2 regions of the Bacillus sp. SH7-1 genome follow, and region 1 is predicted to be linked to the other one. Evidence: a T-box and tRNA genes for the amino acid it is inferred to sense, from the RefSeq annotation. Region 1 holds a T-box; the other holds one or more tRNA genes.
The links. A T-box is a leader RNA that pairs with one kind of tRNA and senses whether it is charged. The one in region 1 lies ahead of argS (arginine--tRNA ligase), so its partner is inferred to be a tRNA-Arg.
Positions count from the first base shown of each region.

Region 1 (6,057 bases):
TAACCACGTATTTGGATTATCGCTCGTTTCTTTTAAAAATTGTACTAAGTTACTAATTCCCTCTTTGTCATGTTCATCTAAATGATCCGTAAGAGAAAAAATAGATTTAAAATAACGATTTTCTTCCTCACTTAGAAACGCTAGTTGCTCCTTCTTTTCTTTTGGAACAAACGTGATTGCTAAACAGCCTGTATAACGATATTTTTCTTGTAATTTACTATATTCCACAAGAACTGGTTCTATAAAGTTTGGATCTTGAACATAGAAAGCTTGCAATGTATCATCATATCCAGATAGAACTTGTACGTGTGAAGCATGCTCAATATCTATACTTAATAAAACAGGAATTCCTTCATCAATCAGTCTCTTATAATTCTCTTCATTACCTTTAAAATAACGATATTCATAACCTAATTCTTCTAAATAAGAAACAGTATCTGAAAACTTCGATCCTGTCATATCAAAAATAAACTCTGCTATTTCATCTTGCGTCCGTTTTTCTCCCCATAACTGCAACATCATTTCTAAACTTGTCGGCACACAATAATTATCCTTTTGTACAATTGGAACTATAGGTAAGTGAACCTTTTTTCCATCTGGATTTTTTTCTAAATTATGATATAAAGACTCTTTTAAACTTTTTTCTTCATTTAATAACTGTTGTAAATCTACAAGTTTATTCATTTTGTAAAACGCTTCTGCACGTAAATGTACAAAATAAGCTTTATAAGCATGATAAGGAACCTGGTTATTTATATTATCTATTACCGATAACATATCTTCGTACTTCCCTAAATCTAATAAATATTTTATCTTTTCAAAATGAAAATATGGTACTTGCGGGAACTTTACAATTGCATCATCAATTAGCTGTAATGCACGTTTCTGTTCACCTTTATTCGCATATAACTGTGATAATAAATATGTGGATAGTTCTTCACAATCTTTATGTTGCATGCCGGCTATAAATTGTTCTTCCGCTTTCTCCCATTCACCTGTATGCATATAGACGTAGCCCCATTTATCAAATACAGCACGTGTACTGTACTCCTCTGCTTTTTGCATATAGATTAGCGCTTCTTCATTTCGTTTCATTTCTAACAGGCATCTTACTAAAGTAAAATATGTTTTTGCTAAAAAATCGACATCTATTTCTTCTTTATTGCTCTCTTCTAAAGAGTCTTTTAACAACTGTTCTGCTTCAAGAATTTTCCGCTCATCAATTAACTCATCACAATATAAAGAGAGCGTTCTCATATTTGGGAATTTTTTATAAGCGTAGCGAATGAGGAATGAACTGTATTGGTGCATAAGCCCTTCATCAGTAAGACGTATTAATATATCAAACTCTTTATGTGAAGGAATATTAGCAAGCCAATTCTTCAAATAAAATAAAGTATTCTTTTCTTTTATATATGAAATTTCATTATTTATTTCCTCTAATCCATCTATAAATCTCTTGTCTTTCAAACAAGCATCTAACTGCTTAAAATCTAGCATGTATTCACCTCGAATTTATATTTAAACTGCTACTTGCTTAGATTTTACACATCATATAGTAGGTATTCAACTAAAATCTCCTATAATGGATAGTATTATTTAATATTATTCGAATTTATAACAAAATATAGTAAAAATGATTGTTTTTCTCCATATTTTGTTTAATTAAATGGAATAACGTAACATGAGGATCTTATCTTTTGGAAACTGAAATCCGTACATGAAATTATATCGGCGATAATTCAAATATATCAGCGATTATACGGTGGATATCGACTTACCAACAAAAAATGACAATCCTCAATAAATTGCTATCTTTCAACATTCTATTTCACCAAATGTAATTTTCATATTCGGAGCATATACTAAAGAAGAATGCATTTGAAATGCTTTAAAAAATCGGAGTTCAGCTTCATATTGAGCTAGCGCATCATTATATGTTAATCCTCTAGTCATTAAACGTTCTATAAATTGCTGCTTATCACCTGGATTCCCTGCAATCCCCTCTTCTTTTAATGAGTGATACAACCTTTGTTTATCATTATAATGCATATTAGAATCTAAAAAATTCACTTTATCACTTACTCTACATTCAATATTTTTTACGCCTAGTTCATTTAAAAATATCGGTATTTTCATACCAATATTCCCATCTTTCCCGCTTCTCTGGGTGTCACTTTCAAATAACTTCTGCAAAACACCTAGCCTGATCATTTCCGATTGCTCCTCCCCATCTAACACGTATGAAGACATATTTGATATCCAATGTGGTTCAAAACAGATTATTTTTCCGCCCTTTTTAACTGAATGCATCATTTTTTGTAGCATCGTTTTTGGTGAACTCATATGTAATAAGAAGGCATGACAGATTGCTATATCGTATGTATCTTTCAATTCAATCTCTGTAGCATTCCCTTCAAGAAATTCTGACTCATACGGAAGTAAACGAAACAATTCTCTCGCTTCAGCAAGTAATGTTCCCCCGCTATCAATGCCTGTATACTTTGAACCTTTTGGAAGTAATGGCATTAATACTAAGCCTAAATAACCATATCCACAACCGAAATCAACGATATGTACGGGCTTATTAATCTTCCAAACTGTATTTACTAAAAAGCTTACATAATCGTCGTTGTAATATAAATCTCTTGTATTTTTTAAATAAGTTAGTTTACTGTTCCAGTCGTATGTTTCCAAGATTAACGCCTCCTTTATTTATATGACATTACAATTCTCCATTTAATACGGACATTCCTACACCTGAAACAATTCCAAAAAAGTTTAGATTTAATAAAATATAACTGTTACTTACATATTTTCTATAAAAACAAATAGGCATACATATCTAATATGATACGTATACCTATTTGTTTTACATCTCCTCAGGTGCCTCCACCCCAAGTAAACGTAACCCCTCTTTTAATACAACCGTCACAGCATACACTAATGCCAGTCTACTGTCTTTTTCGGCGTTTTCATCTAATATATGCACATTTCCATAATATTTATTAAACGATTGTGCCACATCTAATACGTATTTCGAAATAACCGATGGCTCATTTTTGTTGAAGGCTATTTCAATTACTTGTGGGAATTTATTAAGTAATTTTACAACGCTCCAGCTATGATCATCTTTTAATGCAAACGTACACGTTTCAAATTCTACGCTTTCTTTTCTTAAAATAGAGCAAGCACGTGCATGTGTGTACTGTACGTACGGTCCTGTTTCCCCTTCAAATTTCAGCATGTTTTCTAAAAAAAATTCAATATTATGCATACGCTCGTTTTTTAAATCGTGGAAGATAACTGCCCCTACACCGACTTGCTTTGCTACTTCTTCTTTTTGTTTTAAGTTTGGATTTTTCTCTTCAATATTTTGTTTTGCAAGTTCGATTGCTTCCTCAAGTACTTCTTCGAGTAAAATAACTCTTCCTTTACGTGTGGACATTTTCTTACCGTCTTTTAAAATGAACCCAAACGGTACATGTTCCATGCCATCAACCCAAGTGTAGCCGAGCTTTTTTAATACAGTGAAGAATTGATTGAAGTGTAAACTTTGTTCTGGGCCAACTACGTATAACGCTTTATCAAAACTAAATGTGTTTTGACGATATAGAGCTGCTGTTAAGTCACGCGTTGCATAAATCGTCGCACCATCTGATTTTCTAATTAAGCAAGGCGGCATTCCCTCTTCTTCTAAATTAACGACTAATGCGCCTTCTGACTCTTCAATCAAATCATGTTCTTCTAAAATCCCAATAAAGTCTTCCATTAAATTATTATAAAAAGCTTCTCCTTGAAAATTAGTAAATTCAACACCGAGAAGTTCATAAATACGAGAAAATTCTTTTAAGGATTCGTGACGGAACCAATTCCAAAGCTCAACTGCTTCTTCATCACCTTCTTCTAATTTCTTAAACCAAGCGCGTCCCTCTTCTTCTAGTTCTTCGTCGTCTTTTACCTCTTCATGAAATTGAACATATAACTTAAATAATTCACGTATTGGATCCTCTTTCACTACTGCTTCATTTCCCCATTTTTTATAAGCAGTAATTAACTTTCCAAACTGTGTTCCCCAGTCCCCAATATAATTAATTCCTACAACTTCATACCCACATTTTTCAGCGATATGTTTCAATGAATTTCCAATCATTGTAGAACGTAAATGCCCCATTGAAAAAGGCTTTGCGATATTAGGAGAGGAATAATCGATAACGACCGTTTTTTCACATCCAAAATGATTGTGACCGTACTCTTCTTTCTCCGCTAAAATCGTTTTTAATACTGTATCACTTACAGTTTCACGATTAAAAAATACATTTACATAAGGACCAACGGCTTCTACTTTCGTAAAAAATGGATCGCTTAATTTCTCCGCAACTTCCTTTGCAATAATAGCTGGTGCTTTTTTATATTGCTTCGCTAATGAAAAGCATGGGAACGCTGCATCTCCGAATTCATCTTGTTTCGGTGTTTCAATTAAATCTAAAATTTGATTTTGCGTTAATTCATTCTTAAAAATATCGGATAAACTTTCCGCAAACTGCGTTTTATAATCCATACTATATAACCTCCTTATTTTTTAAACACAAAAAACTCGTCTCTAAAAAGAGACGAGTTTTAACCCGTGGTACCACCCTTGTTGTTCATTACGAACCACTTTCCCGTTTATAACGAGGACAGGGGGCCTCGGCTTACTCTACTATTCGTTCAAGAAGCATCTCCGAAGTGCGCTTCATCTTTTTCTTCCGTACTAGGCTTACACCATCCCTAGCTCGCTTTCCTTCTAAAAAAGACTACTCTCTTCATCACAGACAGTATATTTAATTAATTATTGCTTATTATACATCTTTTCAAACAATTAGCAAGGTTCAATTACACCAAAGTGAAACTTAGCACTTTTTCTTTTGTATACGTGAAAATTATGTTTTTCAAATCTAGAACTATGGAAATGGTCTTTCAGAACAACACGCTTTCTCGCCACACGCTTCGCTTCCGCAATTGTTTCATCAGTAATATCATGATACAAAGCGAAGTGTTTTAATCCTTTAATTCCGTCAGATTCTATGACAGTTTCTTCAAACATCGGATCGAGATAAACGATGTCATAACTATTATCTTCACATTGTTTTAAAAATGCGTAATGCTCAGTTTGCTTTACATCAATTCGTTGCATTGCTTCATCAATTTCAGAAACGGATGAAGACCATGTTTTCAAACCATTTTCCATAATATAAGCCATATACTCATTGCCTTCAAGTCCTGTTACTTTTCCATTTTTACCAACAATATAACTAGCTACAATACTATCTGATGCCATACCGAGCGTACAATCTAACACTGTCATTCCGCTCTCTAATTTAGCAGCTTGTACAAATGGGTCGTGTTCTCCGCGCATTAACCTTTTCACACGAAACATCGCTGAGTTCGGATGAAAGAAAAACGCTTCTTCCGTACCTTTTGGATAAATAGCTAAGCGGTTCTTCCCTACGACAAGTACATCTTGTTCATACTGCTCATGCAGCTTATGTACTGGTATGTCATTACGTTTAACGAAATTACTATTTAATTCTGCTGCTACCTTATTTGCATAAGATGTCATTTCTTTGTTCGTTCTTCCTGCTGTTGTTACTATCATTGTTTCACCTCTATATAAAGAAAAGAGGGAGATTTACTCTCCCCCTTCTTTAGCAATTCTTTTCGAAAGCTTGCTCTAAGTTCGTAATAATTTCGTCCATAGTTGCACCTTCAATTTCATGACGGTGAATGAAGTGAACAACTTCTTTTCCTTTTAATAATGCCATAGATGGTGAAGATGGAGGAATTTCTCCGAAGTATTCACGCATTTTTGCAGTAGCATCTTTATCTTGACCTGCGAATACAGTTACAAGATGATCAGGTTGTTTTTCAGCACGAACAACTGCTTGACCTGCTGATGGACGTGCTAAACCAGCTGCACAACCACAAACAGAGTTTACAACTACTAAAGTTGTACCTGATGTATTTTCCATAAATTCTGTTACAGCTTCTTCTGTAGTTAACTCTTCAAACCCAGAA
Region 1 is NZ_QNUD01000015.1:142,429-148,485, forward strand. It holds gene DN390_RS14525 (bacteriocin-processing peptidase family protein) at 1-1,500, opposite strand, end outside; gene DN390_RS14530 (class I SAM-dependent methyltransferase) at 1,819-2,697, opposite strand; gene argS (arginine--tRNA ligase) at 2,873-4,561, opposite strand; T-box leader at 4,607-4,821, opposite strand; gene DN390_RS14540 (class I SAM-dependent methyltransferase) at 4,862-5,638, opposite strand; gene DN390_RS14545 (BrxA/BrxB family bacilliredoxin) at 5,688-6,057, opposite strand, start outside.

Region 2 (6,057 bases), on a different contig from region 1:
GAAAGCTGTAGAAAAAAGAAAAGAACGCCTTTTGACAGGAGCGTTCTTCCGGAAGTTATTCTTTTAAAAGATAGGTTACTTTATTTAAAATCTTTTCGATTTGTTTCGCGTTTTTACTATACATTTCGCTTGCTGATTTTGACTTTGTTTCTAAAGAAAATAGTTCGAGATCAGCATGACATTTTTTTAAAGATGCCAATAATAAAGGCTTGTTTTGAGGAGAAGGCATTTGGAGTTTGTCATTGTAAATGTCGATAGTAAGTTGTCCATACGAGTCAACTTGACCGAGAAAGACATTTTCAATAACAACACCGAGCTTTTCTAGTTCGGAATGTAACCAAGCGCGGTTATGCCCGCTTGCTGAAAGAGGTTCATCTAGTACATTTCCATCCATAATAACAGTTTGCGGTTCTTTTTCGTTTGGTACTTTTAAACCGATGTCTTTTGCTGTAAGTGGCTGAGAATCTTTCTTTAATAATACATTTAATTCTCCGCTCGGTTCTAAGACAGCAAATTCGACTTCAGCTACGCTGAACGCACTTTTTCCACGGAGAAGTTCCAGTAATTCGTCACTCGTATATTTTTCTTTCTTTAAGTTATCTTCGAGTATCTTTCCGTCTTTTATTAATACGGTAGATTTCCCTTCAAAGAAGTCCCGAGCTGTTTTGTTCTTTAAAGAGAGGATTCCTGTTAAAAAAGGTACCACAGCGAAAATGAGTATCGCAAAGACGCCGTGAAAAAATTTTGAATCGAGCCCTGTAGATACTTGGGCAGCGATGTCACCAATTGTCATTCCGGCTATGTATTCAAAAAAGGACAGCTGAGAGATTTGTCTTTTCCCTAACCATTTCGTAATAGCGAATAAAATAATTAATATGAATACAGAGCGAAGAATGACAAGTGTCCATTCCGGCAGGTGAGACATAGTCGTTTCCTCCAGTCTACTTAAAACCCTTTATATTGAGGTTCTTCACGTTCTAATACTGAAATTCTATCCTTTAAATCAGCGATGACGCTGTCCATTTCTAACATACATTCATGAAATACGCATTTTGATTCTTCATCTTGTGAATTTAATGAAAGGGAGCTTAAACTTGCTTGAGCACCCCTGACACTAGCAAGGCAAGTTTTTACGCTAGCGATAACGGTCATACAAACACTCCTTATCCTTTCGGTTTGAATAGCAATGCTCCAATGAAGCCGAAAATAATAGCTGCTGATACACCAGCGCTTGTTACTTTAAACATTCCCGTAATAACACCAACGATGCCATGTTTTGCAGCTTCTTCCATTGCACCATGAACGAGGGCGTTACCGAAGCTTGTAATAGGTACGGTTGCCCCAGCTCCAGCGAAGTCAATTAATGGTTCATATAAATTGAATCCATCTAATATAGCTCCAGCAACAACGAGTGTTGCCATTGTATGAGCTGGTGTTAGCTTGCCGACATCAAACATAAGTTGGCCGATTACACATATAAGTCCGCCAATGACGAAAGCCCAGAAAAAAATCATTGCGTTGCACCTCCAAATTCAATCGAAACGGCGTGGGCGATACACGGAATCGTTTCTTCTTGTTGGAATGTAAGTGGAGATAGTAAAGCGCCTGTCGCAACGACAAGTATTTTTTTGAATTCTCCTCTTTTCATTCGATTTAATAAGTGACCGTATACGACAGTTGCAGAACAACCAGGTCCACTTGCGCCAGCTATGACAGGCTGTCCTTCTCTATAAATGATGGTTCCGCAATCTTGGAATTGTTCGTTCGTTACTTTCGTTCCATGTTTATGTAATAAATCATAAGCAATTTCACGGCCGACATGTCCGAGGTCGCCTGTTACGATTAAATCGTAGTAAGAGGCATCAATTTGGCGTTCGCGCAAATGGGCCTCAATTGTATCGACAGCAGCTGGAGCCATTGCGCCTCCCATATTAAAAGGATCTGTTAACCCCATATCAATCACTCGTCCAATTGTGGCAGATGTTACCTTAGGACCATGTCCAGTATCGCTTAAAATAGCCGCGCCAGCACCGGTTACTGTCCACTGTGCAGTAGGTGGCTTTTGTCCGCCATATTCGGTAGGATAGCGGAATTGTTTTTCTACAGCTGTATTATGGCTTGATGCACCTGTTAATAAATATTTGGCGCCTTTTGCATTTACGATACTTGCTCCAAGTGCTAAACCTTCCATAGAAGTAGAACAAGCGCCGAATAATCCGAGATAAGGAGTGCCAAGTGTGCGGCAAGCGAAGCTTGTAGGAGTAATTTGATTAATTAAATCTCCTGCGAGTACGAATTGAATATCGTCTTTACGAAGTTCTGCCTTTTCAGTAGCGCGGCTACAAGCTTCTTCGAATAAAATTTTATGTGCTTTTTCATAGGAATCTTGTCCGAGCCATAAATCTTCATGAAGGATATCAAAGTCTTCTGGGATGTTCCCCTTTGCTTCAAACGGCCCGCCAACGACTCCTGTCGAAATAATAACTGGTTTGTTTTCAAATACCCAAGTCCGGTGACCTTGTAACATTTATAGCCCTCCCCATTGAACAAGAATCGTTTTAATAAGTGCGATGACGAAAGCGGAAAATACACCAAACAAAATAACGGAGCCGGCTAATTTAAACATATTACCGCCAACACCAAGGACAAAACCTTCCGTTCGGTGTTCGATACATGCGGCAATAACAGAGTTGCCAAATCCAGTGACAGGTACAGCAGTGCCTGCTCCAGCAAACTGTCCAAAACGATCGTATATACCAAATCCAGTTAGTAACATGGAGATGAAAATAAGAGTTGCGACTGTTGGATTTCCTGCTGAACGCTCGGTGAAATCGAAATATGTGATATAAAACGTAGAAATGAGTTGTCCGATGAAGCAAATAAAACCACCGACGAAAAAGGCTTTTATACAATTTTTTAAAACAGGGCGCTTCGGTTCTCGTTCTTGCTCGAATTTTTTATACTCCTGTTGCACAGGGGTTAAGTTTTTATCTTTACTAGACATTGCAATCCTTCCTTTTCTTTAAAAAAAGCGTTAAGTGTTAGACTCCATTTTTTTACCAATGAATTTTAGCTGTTTATTAATTTCATCTTTAGATACTTTTTTTTCCTTAATTTTTCTTTCGAGTTTTTCGAGTAACATAAAGATTTTTTTATCTGTACTGACACGAACATCGAAAGTAGGGTACTCATCACTTAGTTGCTTTTGAAGCTTTTTACGCAGCGGTTTTAATCCAAACCTTTCGTGATGCTCAGGTGTAACTGCTATGTAGAGATCTAAGTTTGAATTCACTGCTGTGCTTTTTATAATTTCATCCATAGCGAGAGCTCTTTTCTTCGCTCCTTGTGATATAGATTGATTAAAGGATTCCGTACTCGTCTTTGTTAACTTTGGACCTTTTTCTTTCTCTGTTCGTTTTGCTTCTTCTTTCACTTTTTTATCTAAAGGACTATTATCACATCCGGTAAAAGAGCTAAATAGAAGTGCAAATAATGCGGTTATGAGGCCGAGTTTTCGCATAATTATCATTCCATTTCTATTGCAATATGTAATGTGATAGAAAAAGGATGACTGCATATCATCCTTTTTCTATTTCACAGCAAGACTGATTCGTTATTGCTGTGAGTATTGTGGTTCTTCTTGTTGGACTTCTTCAACGCGTGGGTTTAAAGAATCGATAATCGTTTGTGTTTGCTGCGCAGCTGTTTGGAAAAGTTGCTTAGCTTGTTGGTTATCCGTATCAAGAGCGAATCCCTCTAAGCTAGCTTGTGCACTTTTTAATCCAGAAACAGTTTGCTTTAATTTCGTAATTACAGTCATTGAATGAAGCCCCCTTTGGAATATCAATTCAAAGATTATAATTTGTGAGTTGGGGTGAATTTATGATTGGAAAATTTAGGGGATGGTGCTTTGTTGATGTAATCATAACTAATGTGCATAAAGGATTATGGGGATATTTTTATTGATTTAGATGGATTTTATTGCTATTATTATGAGAAGAAAATGAAGTGTATTTTATAATCATGCGCCCATAGCTCAGTCGGATAGAGCGGTGGTTTCCGGTACCACGTCTGCCGGGGGTTCGAATCCCTCTGGGCGCGTTACTTATCGTTAAAGTCTTGCTATATCTACATTCTTTTAAGAAATAATTTGGATAACCGTCATACATTTAGCGTTGCTATGACACGTTCTATTCCAAAACGGAAAGAATTACGGTATTAAGTAAGCGGCACTCAACAGCGTGAAGAACGTGTTGAAAATTAATAGTAAATCTAGGGAAACCCCTTGTATGTGATTAGAAATAATCGTGTACAGGGGTTTTGTTATGAAAAGAATCAAAAGGCATGCTGTTGGAAAGAGACGTGATGTGGATACAGATATTGTTCTATATAAGCCGTCTATCACTGTGAATAAGCCGTTAGAACGTGTTATGGGTATTTTAATTTAAATGAAGAAGTAAATAAGCGAAGTATAGAATTATGAAAAAACAAAAAAGCCATACAAGTAGTATGACTTTCTTTATGAAACAGTTAAGCTTTTGGTGCAGGTGTGTCACCTTTATTATAAGTTGGCGAACCAGTATTACCATCAGTTATACCCCAAGGTTCCCCGTGTGTGTAAGATGGGGACCAACCTTCTCCATGTGTATATTCAGGAGAACCACCAATATGACCGTGACTATACGCTAAGTCAGGTCTTTGTGGTGCAGGTGTGTCACCCTCAGCCATTGCTAAGAAACTAAATGCCGTAACCGATAATAGTAGTACTGTTTTAAGCTTTTTCATTATACTAACGCCCCTTTTTCTTCATATTTTTTTCTTGCTTCATTACTCATGTAAAAATACCTACTTGCCTTCTTTTCGTTTGCTTCCTTATAAAACATAGTTGCTAATATTTCCGTGTATTCTTGTACGCAACGTGTTAAATTTTCTTCTTCGAAGTAGGAAATTCCTTCTAAAACAACACTTTCCAACGTTAGAGAATCGGAACCATTATTCATTTCCTTTAAGATATTAAAGCGATGTACGTATTCCTTATTTTCTATCTTAGTACAAGCTGCAAGCCCTTTTTCAATGAGTGTATCAACCTTATTGTGTTCACCCAATTTATAATATTCCCTAGCCTGTAAGAATATAGCTTTATAATGGTTTGGGAGATGTTCTGTAACTTCTGATAAGTGACGGATAGCTAATTCAGAAAGACTTTGACTTGCATATAACCAGCCTAAATTATTTCTAATACGTAACAGAAGTTCGGTGCTATTAATTTCTTTAATAATGTCAATCGCCTTATGTAAATGTTCTTCTGCTTGTTCAAATTGTCTTATCTGTATACATGTTAAGCCTAGGACGTTTTCACATAAAGCAATGTTAATGTTATAACAGTTAGTTTTGCTGAAAAAGTCTTTTGCTTTGTTAGCATATGAAATAGATGGTAGTGGTTTATAAGTTTGGTAATAGAAAGATGCCAACCTATAATTAAATTCTGCTTTTTCTACTTCGGCAGGCACATACATTAAAAGTTTCTCTGCTTTTCCAAAGTATTCATTTGCTTCATTATAGTCTGCAAGAATTGTGCTGTGAATAGCTTTGAAGAAGTGATAATAATAGGATAAAAAACTACTATCAGGTATATCAAAGGAGTTAATTTCATTAAAGCTATCTTTTGTAATGTTAAGTCCATCGGTTAGTACTTTATATCTAAAGTCTAATAATGAATAGTATAATAATAAATTTTTATCTTCTTTTATGCTGGAAAGCTTATCTTCAATTTCTTGTTTTAAGTTTGTCGCTTGTACATTTTTATGTTGTAGTATAGCTTGATACCAGTCATTAAGTAACTTTGTAACCTTTTCATTCTCCTTTACTGGAACACGCATATAATCCCTTCCTTTTCTGAATAGTCTTACATTAAATGATAACAAGAATGGAATATGATGGGAATTGAATTTCAATATTTCTCAACATTAGTTTGAGAATTATATTTTAAAGGTAAAAGTTCATCAATTCATTTTGTTTAGTAAATTCAGATATTTAAGGTAGTGAGGGAATTTAACA
Region 2 is NZ_QNUD01000003.1:123,537-129,593, reverse strand. It holds gene DN390_RS01570 (DUF421 domain-containing protein) at 56-925, opposite strand; gene DN390_RS01565 (DUF1657 domain-containing protein) at 946-1,152, opposite strand; gene spoVAE (stage V sporulation protein AE) at 1,164-1,514, opposite strand; gene spoVAD (stage V sporulation protein AD) at 1,511-2,527, opposite strand; gene spoVAC (stage V sporulation protein AC) at 2,528-3,004, opposite strand; gene DN390_RS01545 (YhcN/YlaJ family sporulation lipoprotein) at 3,035-3,520, opposite strand; gene DN390_RS01540 (DUF1657 domain-containing protein) at 3,614-3,820, opposite strand; tRNA gene DN390_RS01535 (tRNA-Arg) at 4,026-4,101, shown strand; gene DN390_RS30975 (hypothetical protein) at 4,326-4,448, shown strand; gene DN390_RS01530 (DUF2790 domain-containing protein) at 4,531-4,785, opposite strand; gene DN390_RS01525 (Rap family tetratricopeptide repeat protein) at 4,785-5,879, opposite strand.
Region 2: it has a tRNA-Arg gene. The T-box ahead of argS (arginine--tRNA ligase) is inferred to sense a tRNA for this amino acid. The anticodon was not compared.